DNA from 2 places in the Mucilaginibacter sp. CSA2-8R genome. Region 2 is predicted to be linked to the other one. Evidence: riboswitches for the same ligand, from Rfam matches in the RefSeq annotation. Region 2 holds a riboswitch; the other holds the start of a gene.
The links. Region 2 has a riboswitch for cobalamin ahead of AAGR14_RS14685 (TonB-dependent receptor). Riboswitches for the same ligand answer to the same signal wherever they lie in the genome.
Positions count from the first base shown of each region.

Region 1: linked by a shared signal. The riboswitch ahead of metE (5-methyltetrahydropteroyltriglutamate--homocysteine S-methyltransferase) and the one ahead of AAGR14_RS14685 (TonB-dependent receptor) in region 2 are both predicted to bind cobalamin.

Region 1 is NZ_CP152389.1:1,665,578-1,672,650, forward strand. Features, by position in the region: gene metE (5-methyltetrahydropteroyltriglutamate--homocysteine S-methyltransferase) at 67-2,361, opposite strand; cobalamin riboswitch at 2,545-2,730, opposite strand; gene AAGR14_RS07255 (Lrp/AsnC family transcriptional regulator) at 2,906-3,370, shown strand; gene AAGR14_RS07260 (trypsin-like peptidase domain-containing protein) at 4,017-5,696, opposite strand; gene AAGR14_RS07265 (TlpA disulfide reductase family protein) at 5,783-6,916, opposite strand; gene AAGR14_RS07270 (RagB/SusD family nutrient uptake outer membrane protein) at 6,993-7,073, opposite strand, start outside.
Region 2 is NZ_CP152389.1:3,419,705-3,426,777, forward strand. Features, by position in the region: gene AAGR14_RS14660 (polyamine aminopropyltransferase) at 1-1,141, opposite strand, end outside; gene AAGR14_RS14665 (hypothetical protein) at 1,148-1,342, opposite strand; gene AAGR14_RS14670 (DUF4178 domain-containing protein) at 1,348-2,775, opposite strand; gene AAGR14_RS14675 (S-adenosylmethionine decarboxylase) at 2,778-3,131, opposite strand; gene AAGR14_RS14680 (hypothetical protein) at 3,282-3,425, opposite strand; cobalamin riboswitch at 3,503-3,699, shown strand; gene AAGR14_RS14685 (TonB-dependent receptor) at 3,799-5,847, shown strand; gene AAGR14_RS14690 (DUF5074 domain-containing protein) at 5,851-6,987, shown strand; gene AAGR14_RS14695 (DUF5074 domain-containing protein) at 7,006-7,073, shown strand, end outside.

The sequences.
Region 1 (7,073 bases), 1.8 Mb from region 2:
TATGACGTTCTAAAAAGCATTACTAAGAATACGGTGGGCATTACGCCCGCCGTATCAAATATTGCCTTAAACGCTGATCTTTTCACGGGCTGCCTTAGCTGCGGCAACCATGTTTTCGAGTGCCGCTTTAGTCTCCGGCCATTTCCGGGTTTTCAAACCGCAATCCGGATTCACCCAAAGGTTTTGTGCTGGTAACAGGGCAGAAGCTTTAATTAAAAGTGACACCATTTCATCGGTTGTTGGTACCCGGGGCGAATGTATATCATATACGCCTGGGCCTATCTCATTCGGATATTTGAAATGGGCAAAAGCATGCAACAGCTCCATTTGTGAACGTGAGGTTTCAATGGTAATTACATCGGCGTCCATAGCTGCAATATGCTCAATAATCTGGTTAAATTCGCTGTAGCACATGTGGGTATGTATCTGCGTTTGGTCTTCAACACCACCAGCCGTAATGCGGAAGGCTTTTACCGCCCAGTCCAGATAGTGAGGGTGTTTGGCTTTGCGCAGGGGTAACCCTTCACGTATGGCTGCCTCATCAATCTGTATAATACCGATGCCTGCTTTTTCCAGCGCCAATACCTCATCACGTATTGCTAAGGCAATCTGGTTGGTGGTTATGTCGCGCGGCTGGTCATCGCGCACAAAAGACCATTGCAGTATAGTTACGGGTCCGGTCAGCATACCTTTCATTAGCTTTTTGGTCTGCGCGGCGGCAAAGGTAATCCAATGCACGGTCATGTCCTGCCGGCGGCTTACGTCGCCGTAAATCACCGGAGGCTTTACACAACGGCTGCCATAGCTTTGTACCCAGCCATTCTTAGTAAACAGAAAGCCGTCCAACTGCTCACCAAAATACTCCACCATATCATTACGTTCAAACTCTCCGTGCACCAGTACATCCAAACCAAGGTTTTCTTGCCAGCGTATCACCTCCACAGTCGCTTCCCTGATGGCTTTTTCGTATTGTTCAGGTGTCAGATCGCCCTTCTTTAACTTGGCACGCAATTGCCGAATGTCTTCTGTTTGAGGAAATGACCCAATAGTGGTGGTAGGGAAAGCCGGCAGACTAAAACGTTCATGATGCAATTGCTGGCGTACAGGAAATGGGCTTTTGCGCGAAGCATCAGCTTCCGTAATGGCTGCTACCTGGTCTTTAACGTTTTGCTTATGTACCTTAACAGACGTGCGGCGGCTAGCTATGGCCGCTTTGTTTGCAGCTAATAGCGTATGATCTCCTTGTGCAATCTGTTTTAGTTCAACTACCTCAAACAGCTTTTGCCTGGCAAAGGCCATCCAGTTCCTGATCTCCGGATCGATCGTGGTTTCCGCCTCCAGATCAATAGGGCTGTGCAACAAAGAGCATGATGGTGCAATGATGATGCGATCTGCACCTAATTTCGATATGGCTTTATTGATTAGGTTGATTGACTTTTCGTAGTCATTTTTCCAAATGTTACGGCCATCAATTAAACCCAAAGAAAGTGTCATATAGTTAGGGATAAATGCCAGCACTTCATCCAGTTGCTCAGGGGCACGCACCAAATCGATGTGCAGGGCAGCAACCGGTAGGTTAACCGCTAACTGTGTGTTATCAAGTAGCCCCTCAAAGTACGTCGCTATCAAAATTTTGATACCGCTTACACGATTGGCGATAGAGCGGTAAGCATATTCGAATGCCTCCTTCTCTATTTTTGACAAGTCGAGTGCAAGACAAGGTTCGTCCAGTTGTATCCAGGCAGCCCCTAATTGCTTAAGGCGATTGATGATCTCAACATACAGGGGTATCAGCTTTTTAATCAAATCAATGCGATCAAAATTTTCCTCTTTCTCTTTACCTAACAGCAGGTAACTCACCGGACCCAGTAACACCGGCTTAGCTTTTGCACCCAGTTGTTGTTGAGCGAGTGTGAATTCGCTAAAAATATTTTCTGAAAACAGCTTGAATTCCTGGTTGGCGCTAAACTCGGGTACAATATAATGGTAATTGGTATCCAGCCATTTAGTCATTTCCATAGCGGTTATATCCAAGTCACCCTTTTGATAACCGCGTGCCATAGCAAAGTATAAGTCGATCTCGCTATTGCCTTTAACGCCGGTAAGTACCTCGGCGTAACGTTTAGGTATGTTGCCTAACAGCAGGCTGGTATCCAGCACATGGTCATAAAAACTAAAATCATTGCACGGAATAAGGTCAATACCGGCCTCTAATTGGGTTTGCCAATTATCAGTTTTTATGGCTCGGGCCACTTGACTCAATTCGTCAAAGTTGATCTTTCCTGCCCAATATTGTTCACAGGCTTTTTTTAGTTGTCGCTGGCCACCAATGCGCGGGTAGCCAAGATTTTGAGTTAACATGTACTAAACTTTTTTTAATGGTTAATGATCATCATAATAAGTTCTTTATGTTTTTAAACTCTGCTATGCGAAGATGCCCTAGACTTGTGTTTATCGTAAAAACAAGACATAGATGTCCCATTGGCCTTTGTTATAGACCTCATACATAAACATTGATCTGACTTAAGCTTCTAATCGCGAAAGCATTGTCAATACAGATGGGGCAGGTATCCTGACTTGTAACAGTTCTCATCTTCCTTCCCGCTTTTGGCAGTGGACTAAATTGAAAAGAACTTGGGTATGTTACTTACAGTTGCGCGACAGTTCGTGATTCACACACAATTCCCTATTCATTTACCGCTAAGTAAAACCACATCCGATCGTTAAAAATTACAAAGAACATCACCTGCTCGTGGCAAGTGTAAAGTGCTGTGCAAATGTATAAATCAAGAGATTGAAACTTTTAACGCGCAAGTAATAGGTGAAATATGCTTAATGGATATTATAAAATAGAATTTTTATCTTTTAAGACCTTACATTTGTTGTGTAGAAAGCGATTTAAACTATGGATGCACTTGATGAGATTGATTTAAAGCTTTTAAGGATACTGGGAAATAACTCGAGTTTTACGGTAAAAGAACTTTCTGCTCAGGTAAACCTCTCTTCAACGCCGGTTCTTCAGCGGGTAAAAAGGTTGGAGAGCAGTGGATTTATTAAGAAGTATATCGCATTGCTCGATCCTGAAAAATTGAGTAACGGATTTATGGTGTTCTGTAATATTAAACTTAAACAGCACGACCGCAAGATAGGGCACCATTTTGTAGAAGATATTATGAGCATACATGAGGTTGTAGAATGTTATAATGTGTCGGGTGAGTACGATTTTTTGCTTAAGGTTTTTGCCAGAGATATGAAGCATTATCAGGATTTTGTATTTAATAAGCTGGGCTCTGTCGAGAGTATAGGAAGCACCCACAGCACCTTCGTGATGGCAGAGATCAAGAATATGCATAATATTCATGTCTTTTAAATTTGAAAATAAGTCACCGTACACTATTTGATGAAGTATAGCCTGGAAAAAAACCTGCAGTCGGGATCAGGTATCTGTTGCAAGAGGTGAGTAATGAAGGCATAGGACGCTCAGAATTCCTTCGGCTGCAGAGTTAGTGAGAGATACAGACAGCCCTAAATCAACGTTTCCCTAAATAAACGTCTGATGCCTGCCGCTGAGGTTTATGACAAGCTCAATGCTCAACAGGCTAACGCTCTGGCTGTGGCGCAGTTTGTTCAGTATGAATGGAACACATCATGATGACGGTAGAATACAATCAAGTGAATGTGACCATGATTGGCAACACCGCATTTCGATATTAAACATCCTAAGAGCTTATTAAGCTCTTAGGATGTTTAATGGCTACTCATTCACCCCAAATAATACACCGTATGTTACTGGTGAATTAATAAAGTTACAGCTTTTGAACAGGCGTTGGTTGACGGTTTGATGCAACCAACTGTTATTAAGATACTACAGTTTATTCACCGGAGCAGAAAAGATTTTATGCTCCAGTGAATTTGGGTTTGCAAAACCTCAAATCAATGCATCTATAAAATTCAGCTTCTTTACAACTTTGTGAACGGCTTAACCTGTATTTTGAAACTTTATGGATGTTTCCGTTTCACTTTGCCTGCCTGTTGCTTTGAAGCTCCATCTTTGCATTGCCGTAAGCCGTGTTGATAAAAGCTCGCAAGACTTCAGCAGGTAATAGCAAACTGTTTGCCCTGCTGTAGCGCGCTATCTGTGTACCGCAGAACTCTCCTTTCAGATTAAAAACAGGACCACCGCACTGTTCAGGTTTTAGCACTGCATCGTTAGTGTAGACATGCGTAAAGCCGTCCCGGCGTCTACTTTTACCGCCCGCAAAGTGCTCGGCAGGGTGGCTGGAACTTGTTAGTGGGGGATAGGTCAACAGCAGGGCAAAGTGCAGTTCCTGGTTTTCCCGCTTAATGTGCAGACTGACTGTATCTCCGGGCCAGTACGTTGACATTGCTGTTGCGTAAGCTGTAGCGCTATCAATATGGGTTAAGCCAACTTGATTAACTACGTCTCCTGTTTTAATACCAGCCAGTGCCGCCGGTGAGCCGGGGCGAACAAAATATATTTTTGCCGGCTTGCTGCTTTTAGCAGCGGTGGCTCCCGAAAAACCGGCACTGCTCACTTTAGGCAATTCAGTGTCGGCGCTGCCTAAAATACTTACCGCTGCTGCAGTGTCAACCTGCGGAGAGATCAGAAATGCGCCTGGTGTCATAGCTGCCATTATATTGGCATCAAACTGTTTAAATGTAATGCCGCCATTGATTGGTGACGAAGGATGCAGTAAAACCAGATCATTTGTTTTATCCCGAAAACCTACTTTAGCACGCACTCTTTTTTCAGGGGAAAAGATTACTATCACGGAGTCATCAACCATAGAGCTCTTAGAGATAATGACTGAAGTGCCCATTGTTTTTTCCAGGGGTGTTCCGCGAAGTGATATCACAGTTCCCAAAATTCGCCTCACCTTATTATTCGCCCTGCTTTCAATAGCTACGACGGCCGGTATTTGATTTGTAGTTTTAAAAGCAGCGATATCTTCCGGTTTCAGCACCGCATACGTTTTGAGCTTAGGTATTATTGCGGACGTTAGCGCGTTTTGCGGTGGCAAGGCATGGTAAGTGGTTGCTGTTAACAGCGCCTGCCAGTGCTTCATGTATACATCAACAGGTACGTCATAGTTATTTTTTTCTGATACTTCTATAGCGCTATGAATGCCGATAACATGTCCGTCAATATCAAAAAGCGGACCTCCGGAATCGCCCGGTTCCATGATGCAGCTTGATTTAATGAAGCCACGATCATTAAGTGGATCTGTTACTACACCAAGCCGCACCGTTGGCTTATCTAAGTTAAGGCTCTCCGGATAAGCAATACTGATACAAGCCGCATGCGGCTGTAATGATGCTGAGCTGCCAATTTCTGCAAACGGCCAGTTGCCTCGGGTCACAATTTTCATCAGGGCAACGTCTGGCCGGGTCTTATCTTCCGAAAGCTCTATTTTTCCTAAAGCAACGGCAATACAGTCACTGCCATCAGCAAACATAACCCGGTAAGTATTGGTTGGTGTTACCACATGCGCGGCGGTTAAGATGTAACTATCTTTAACCACCACGCCGCTAAACTGTGCGCTGTTACGCTGATGAAGCAAAGTATCATATCCCCAAATGCGTACACATGCCGGCCGAGCCTTTGCTACTGCATCTGTTATTTGTTGCTGTAACTGTATGGCTTCCTTGTGCTGTGCTATTACAACTACTGGCAATAACAGTGATATGAAAATGGTAACAAAGCCTTTTTGCCAGCCGTGGCCTTTTACCGGGCTGTAGCTTCTATTTATCCGGCAAAGCATTAATTGGCAAACATTGCAGCTAATTTCTTATTCAGTTCTTCGCCCCTTAAACCGGTGCTAAGCAGCTTCCCGTCTTTATCTACTAAAAATGTGGCCGGAATAGCAGATACCCCATACAAGCGGGCAACCGCATTGCTTTCGCCTTTAAGGTCGGATAGTTGTGGCCAGCTCATATTTTCTTGTTTAAGGGCCAGTAACCATTTTGATCTGCTGTTATCCAGAGACACTGATATAATTTCAAACCCCTTATCTTTATACTGTTTATACTGGTTAACAATATTTGGAACTTCCTGGCGGCACGGTGAGCACCAGCTTGCCCAAAAATCTATCAGCACCACTTTTCCCTTAAAAGATGATAATGTTACCGGTTTGCCATCAACGTTCACCTGTGTAAAATCTGGTGCTGCCGCGCCTACTTTAAGACGGTAATGGGCATTTATAAATTCTTGTATTGTTTTTCCGGCATCGGTAGCCTGTATTTGGGGAGGCATCGTCTTAAAAACCTGTTCAGCAACAGTAACTGTTTTGTCATTTGCGGCAGTAGTAAATAATGCTACCGGCGCGTAATAAGAGTTTGGATTGCTTTTAGCAAACTGCAGGTTTTTGGTTTGATAGTCGCGCAGCATCTTAAAGTGGTGGCGTGCCACCTGGTTGGTAAAGGCTGTATCAGAAGCCAGTTCAGGAGCTGCTGCTATTTCGGCGTTAGAAATTTTATCAATATCCCATGGCATAGGGCCAACGGCTTTAACATAGGTTGCATACTCTGCATACGTTTTAGACCCGGTAATCCGGGCATTGCTTAACGAATCTTTAGAGTCGATGATAAGGTTTTCGCCGCTAAAGTGAAAGTAAATAACATCGCTACCATGTGTGGCCCTATCCTTACCTACACCTTGATGATCAAGCGCCATGCGTGCAGAACTATACGGCTTTATTTTGCCGGCAAACTTAAAGTTGCCATTCACCAGGGTAGATGAGTCCAAGTGATCCTGACGGTCGGTCATGTAGTTCAGGTACACTTTAGCCGGAGCATTTAAAGAGCCAATATGGCCGGTAATGGTAAAATTCTGTGATTGTGCTGCGCCGGTGAGCGATATGAGCGATAAAGCCAGCACATTAAATATCTTTTTCATTTTTTTAGTTAAATATTTCTATTTGTTTCAAGGAGCTTTTTATTATCAGGCTGCTGTGAACAGCTTTAATGCATACTTATCGCTGGTAGCCCGGATTCTGGTCACCAAAATTTGGGTTGTTCACAATTTCTGAATGTGGGATAGGTAGTATGTATTG
Region 2 (7,073 bases):
ACTTGTTGGTATAAAGCTTACCTACCGAATAATTCGACGGGTCAGGAAAATCAATAATAATGGCATCGTAACGCGTTTGCTGCATCCGTGCCCAGGCAAAAGCATCGGCACTAATTACCTTTACCTTCGGCGATAGCAGCGAACGCTGGTTAAGCCGCAGCAGCATTTCGTTAGAGCGGAAAAGCTCGGTCATGCCCTTATCCAAGTCAACCAGGGTCACGCTTTTGATCTGCGGATATTTGAGTATTTCGCGCACGGCCAGGCCATCGCCTCCGCCCATTACCAATATGTGTTGCGCCTGCGGCAAAGCCTGTAACACCGGGTGTATAAGCGCCTCGTGGTAACGGTATTCATCTACCGAGCTAAACTGCAGGTTACCGTTTAAAAACAGCCGCAAGTCGCGGCCGCGTTTGGTTAATATAATGCGCTGGTAAGGTGTGCTTTTAGAGTAGATAATAGTGTCGGCATAATTCATGCTTTCGGCAAAACTGGTAATGGTGTCAGCCAGTATAAAGCCAGCAAGCAGAGCCACCAAGCTGATGATGGAGGCACTCCGCAGGTACCGCATGGATCTAATTTCTTTGGAAAACCCCAGGCACACCAGCAAAGCTACACCCACATTGAGCATACCAAATAAATAGGCTGTACGCACCAAACCCAGGTACGGAATAAGTATAAGCGGAAATACGAGCGATGCAATGAGCGCCCCGATATAATCGAAAGTAAAAACTTTAGAAACCAGGTCTTTAAACTCGTATCGGTCTTTGAGGATGCGCATCAGCAACGGAATTTCGAGCCCTACCAGTATGCCGGTAACCGATACCAGGCCGTACAGTACCGGCCTGAATGCGCTGACACTCTCGAAAACCATGAACAGGATGGTTGAACTGGTGCCACCCACCAAACCCACCAGAATTTCAATCTGAATAAACCAGGACAACAGGTTTTTATCGAAATATTTAGATAACCACGACCCGATACCCATCGAAAACAAGTAAACACCGATGATGGTAGAAAATTGCGTAACCGAATCACCTAACAGGTAACTGGCCAGTGTGCCGGCAATCAGTTCGTAAATCAGTCCGCAGGTAGCTATAATAAATACCGAAACCAGCAGCAGTACAGGAAGCCTTTGATTCATACGCTTTTATTTATGATTAAAGCCTGCACCGTACCCCACCACATGGCGATGGCCGCCAGTACTGTGATACGCTGTATTTTTAATTACGTTACTACTCTCCCAGTAAGCAATGCCGTTTAGGGTAGCGTAGGTAAACCACCCGGCAACGGCCAGGACAATGATGATGTAAAATTTATTGAGTTTAATCTGCTCGTATTTCATGGCGGTTAGTCTTCGGTGTCGTAAGGTGAGTAATCGCTGTTTGCCCAGCGTTGCTTTTCAAATTGCTGCATGCGGAACCAGCAATAAAGCGGGTACATGCACAAAAACAAAAGGGTAATGAAGATATTGCGCCACAAAATCACGTTTTCGGTAATGACAATTCTAATATTGGCCACCAACCTATTGCCCGCAGATGGATAAACGTTGAGATGATAAGTGCCTTTGGGGATACCCGATAGCAGCACGTTAGCCCTCTGATCGCCCTCCGACCAGTTTTCGCCATCCTCGTAACCATGGTAATATTCGATGCTTTTGGTCACTTCCCAGGTTTCGTTGGTTTTGTCATTTACCAGCACAATGGTTGCTTCGGTCCAATTATTATCCACTTCCGAACTGATGTCAAACTCGAGCGGCGTAGCGTTATCTACTTTAAACGCCTGTGTTTTGATGGGTTTAAACTCGATATTTTTATCGGCATCGGCAACGTACTGATTATTATTTTGGTTGTTTAGCGCACTATTGGTTACACCAAATCTGATGGCCGTATCAATTATTCCCGACACTATTTTTGCGGTGTCGCTGCTGGTTTGCGAGCCGGTAGTGAGCGGTAAAACCTCATCAAATATTACTGCACTTGGCCTATCAATACTCAACACCAGGGCCACCACCAGCATCAGCAAGACGATGAAAGGCGTTATCCAGGCAATCGACTTCCAGCGGGCGTAGTGCACAGACGGCTCATTGGGCTGCACACTAAGCTTAGGCGGAAAATTAGCTAATGGCAGTTTAAAGGCATCGGCTATTTCGCGAGCCTCCATGTATTCGCCTTTGTACCAGCTAACTATCGATTGGGCTTTCTTGTCTTGCTCTTTCACCAGCAGATAGGGCGGCGCAATAAATTCTGAAGCGCGTATTTTTTCGTCCAGTACGTTCCAGTCGTATTCGCCTAATAAGCCGGTAATAACAGGAGTATATTTGTTAAACAAGCTATACTCAATACCGTTACACTCGGCGCCATGCTCATCACTATAAACCTTTTCCAATTCAGGAAAATGCTCAATACCGGCTATAAAATTCCACTGGCCCTGGTACTCTGATAAAAATGCGTAGCCCTTGGTGTAATTGTAAAGCATATACTCGCGCCAAGCGTACTTAGTTCCGTTCTCTACCTTTTCCAGGTAGCCTATAACTTTATATGGCAAACCTTTCAGTTCAGCCTCAGTACCTAAAGGTATGAGTGGTTTTAGCTTTGGCTTTGGGGCAACGGTATGCACCAGGTGAAAGCCGCTTTCGGAGTAATTGATGTAAGAATCGCAAACGCTGCAAACAAAGTAATCGCACGATGATGCGTCGTACAGCGTAACGTTGTGCTTGCATTTGGGGCAGGTAATCTGCTGCTCCGGGGGAAATGCTTGTAACTTTACGGCAGCCATAATTATCGTGTAATTTCCCTCTTACCGGTTTCAGCACCCTTAAAAAACTCCAGTGTATCCTGGTAAATAGCACGAGCCTTAGCACTATTATCTTTCTGGTAATTCGATAAAAAAACATCGAAGGTAGCCATCTGGTACTCGGGCCAGGTGTGGATAGACAAATGCGACTCGGTTAAACAGATCACTGCCGTAAATCCCCCGCTCGGAAAATCGTGGTAGACCTCGCCAACGTTATACAGCTGGTATTTGGTAATCAGCTGATTGAAAAAAGCTTTGCAGTCCATTGAGGTTTGCAATAAAGAGGACTGAACAGTGGTAAATTCAGCCAGGATGTGAAGGCCAGGTCGGTAATGCATTTAAATCAATTAATCAGGCATTAAAGATATTTAAATAGTTAAGTCCTGTAAAATGATTGACCCAAGTATTTTAAACATTATTAATGATTTTACAGGGCTTAAAGATGGCTAACAGTGCTGGCCATCGCTTGTGCAAGTTTCAGCCGGAAATTATTGCCCGTTTACCGGCATGCCTGCTAAACACATAGTGTAGGTATAGGTGTATTTTCTATCCAGCAAGCAATATTGCTGACGCGGTATGGCTTCTGAGCTATCATAGCCGCCTATGCCGTGCTGGGCCAAATTAATATCCAAATCTACTTGGTTAGCGAAACGCAAACCGACCATCTAAGACTGCCCAATTAAATTTTCGCATTAGCCTTGCAAAACACTACCTTTGCGGCGCTTTTGGTTCCCGGAACGTCGTATTCTGGGATTAAAAGGGAATCCGGTGTAAGTCCGGAACTGTCCCGCAGCTGTAAGTTCTATAAAACCGGAGCCCAATCTTTAGTCACTGTACGCCAACGCGTATGGGAAGACGGGCCGAGGGGAACAAGTCAGAATACCTGCCTTTAGCTTTACTTATTCATAGCTTTCGCGGATTGAAGCTGAATGAAGATACTTTTCGTGTTTTTCATTTTTAGTGTACAATTTTCGGTTTGCTGTGGGGCTAAAACTCACATCACACATGAAATTATTGAAGCTTAACACGCCTTGGCGTAATGGCTTTTTATGGCGTTTAAAGTTGGCAGCAGCCCTTGGGTGGTTGATAGCCGGCTATGCCCTGCCGGTGTGTGCCCAACAGAAGCCGACAGATACACTGCGCACCCAACAGTTACAACCCGTTGAGATAACAGCCAAAATCAGTGCGCTGCCTGCCGCCTCGCCTACCCCTGCCCAAATACTGAAAGGCCCCGCTCTGCAGCGCCTCAACAGCCTATCGGTAGCAGATGCCATTCGTTATTTTTCGGGCGTGCAGTTGAAAGACTACGGCGGCGTTGGTGGCCTTAAAACGGTAGATGTGCGCAGCTTGGGCAGTAGCCAGGTGGCCGTGTTTTATGATGGAGTACAATTAGGCAACGCCCAGAATGGCCAGGTAGATTTAGGCAAGTTCTCGTTAGACAACCTGGGCAGCGTGGAATTGTATAACGCGCAAAAAAGCAGCATTTTTCAACCCGCACGCGGCTTGGCTGCCGGTAGCGCCATCTACCTTAATGCACGGCAACCAGAGTTTAGTGCAGGCAGTGCTAACACTTATAAAGCCGGGTTTCGCATTGGGTCTTTCGGCTTAATCAACCCTACTTTTTTGTGGCAGCATAAAATAAGCGGCCAGGTATCAGGCAGCATCAGCACCGAATTTATGCAGGCTAACGGGCGTTACAAATTCAGGTATACCAATGGCGTGTACGACACGACTGCCATCCGGAACAATTCGGACATTCAGTCTTTTAGGGCCGAAGCCGGCTTGCAGGGCCACTTGCGCGATAGCAGCCAATGGGATGTAAAAATTTATCATTACAACTCCGAGCGGGGACTACCCGGCGCCGTGGTGGCTAACAAGTTTGATTACACCCAGCGCGAGTGGGACCGCAACACGTTTGTGCAATCCTCCTATCACCTCAACGGCAAAATATACAGCCTGATGCTGCATGCAAAATATGCCGACGATTACCTGCGCTACCTTGACCCGGAGATTGTAACCCTGAGCGGCTTGTCAGACAGCCGCTATCATCAAAAGGAAGCCTATTTTTCTGCAGCCAATCTTTTTCAGATCAATTCATTCTGGATGGTGTCTGCCTCAGCCGATTATCAGCGCAATACTTTAAGAGCCAATATTTACCGCTTTGCCTACCCTACCCGTAATACCTGGCTCACTGCACTGGCTACCCAGTTTTACTGGCCCCGGTTTACCCTGCAAGCCAATGTGGTGAGCACTTGGGCTACCGAAACTACCGAGGCATTTGATGCTGCCCGGCCTATGCACAAGTATACGCCTGCGCTGCTGTTATCGTGGCAACCATTGGCTACAGGCACCTTTAGACTGCGCGGCTTTTATAAAAGCCTGTACCGCCTGCCTACCTTTAACGAGTTGTATTACACCTTTGTGGGCAGCGCCGATTTACAACCCGAGTTTTCGCGGCAATACGACGCCGGATTTACCTATCAAAAATACTTTAACCAGGGTGCATTAAGGCAAGTTAGTGTGCAGTACGATGCCTATTACAATCAGGTTAGCAATAAAATACTGGCTGTGCCGGGGCAAAACCTGCGCCGATGGGTGATGGAAAACATTGGCCGGGTAAATATTAAGGGCATGGAAACTAACGCACAGCTTACCTGGCTCGTGCATAACAATGTGCTGCTTAATACCGCCCTAAGTTATACCTACCAACAAGCCCGTGACGTAAGCGAAGGCAGTTTTTCTAACGGGCAAATTCCTTATACCCCTATACATAGCGGCTCGGCACGTGCTGGTTTGCTTTGGCAACGGTGGAGCATCAATTACAGCTACATCTATACCGGGCAGCGTTACAGTCAAAAAGCCAACATCCCCGAAAACTATGTAGCCCCCTGGTACACGCACGATGCCTCGCTGATTTGGCAGCCCGCTTACCATGGGCACCAGCTTAATATAGCGGCCGAGGTAAATAACCTGCTTAACCAGTATTACGACGTTATTAACAACTTCCCGATGCCGGGGCGCAATTACCGTTTAAAATTCAGCATCAACATTTAACGCATGAACAAACCATTCAACAGATACATATTTTTAACGTTTGCGCTGCTTGGGTTACTGGCTACATCGTGCCGCAAAGATGCACCGCCTACAGCCGAGCAGGTAAGCACCCTGTTTATCCCTAACCCGGCCAGCGTAGTAAAAGGTATTTACTTATTAAACGAGGGAAATTTTAATGCCAATAAAGCTACGCTCGATTATGTGAATTACACCACCGGGCTATACCGCAAAAACATTTACAACCAGGTTAACCCCGAGGTTACCAAAGGCCTGGGCGATGTGGGTAACGACATGGCCGTTTACGGCTCCAAGCTGTATGTGGTAGTCAACAACTCTAACAAAATAGAAGTGTTGAATGCCAAAACCGGCAAACGCATTACGCAGATTGATTTGCTTAACTGCCGATATATCACCTTCCGGCAAAACAAGGCTTACGTGAGTGCCTACCTGAGCGCCATTGGTAATGCTAATGCACCCAACGGCATAGTAGCCGAAATTGACACCGCCAGCCTGCAAATTGAACGCCGGGTTACCGTGGGCCGCCAGCCTGAGGAAATGGCCATTATCAATAACAATTTGTATGTGGCTAACTCGGGCGGCTATAGTCCGCCCAACTACGAGCGTACCTTATCGGTGGTAGACTTAGCCACATTTACCGAAACCCGCCGCATTGATGTGGCCATTAACCTCAATCAAATTAAAGCCGACCGTTACGGCGACTTGTACGTTACCTCGCGTGGCGACTATTTGAGCATTCCGCCAAAATTGTACGTTGTAAATGCACAAAGCGGACAAATCAAAAAAGTGATCGACCTCCCCGCCCGTACTATTACCCTTGATGATGACCAGCTATACATCATCAGCACCAACAGCGGCAACGCCCAACCAAAGTATAACTACCAGATTTTAAACGTGAACACCGAAACGCTGCTCAACCAGCCCTTTATTACCGACGGCACCGATCTAAGCATTTCCCAGCCTTACGGACTGGCCGTTAATCCGGCCACCAAAGAGGTATTGGTAACCGATGCCCGCGATTATGTAACACCGGGTACACTTTACTGCTTTGATGCCAGCGGCAAACAGAAGTGGAAGGTTACCACCGGCGATGTGCCGGCTCATTTTGCATTCATTTATTAATTATATAGTATATCCAACATGAAGATTAAATTTTTACGTTACTCCCCGTTTGCCTTTGTAGCATTAGCCGGCACTTTGTTATTGGG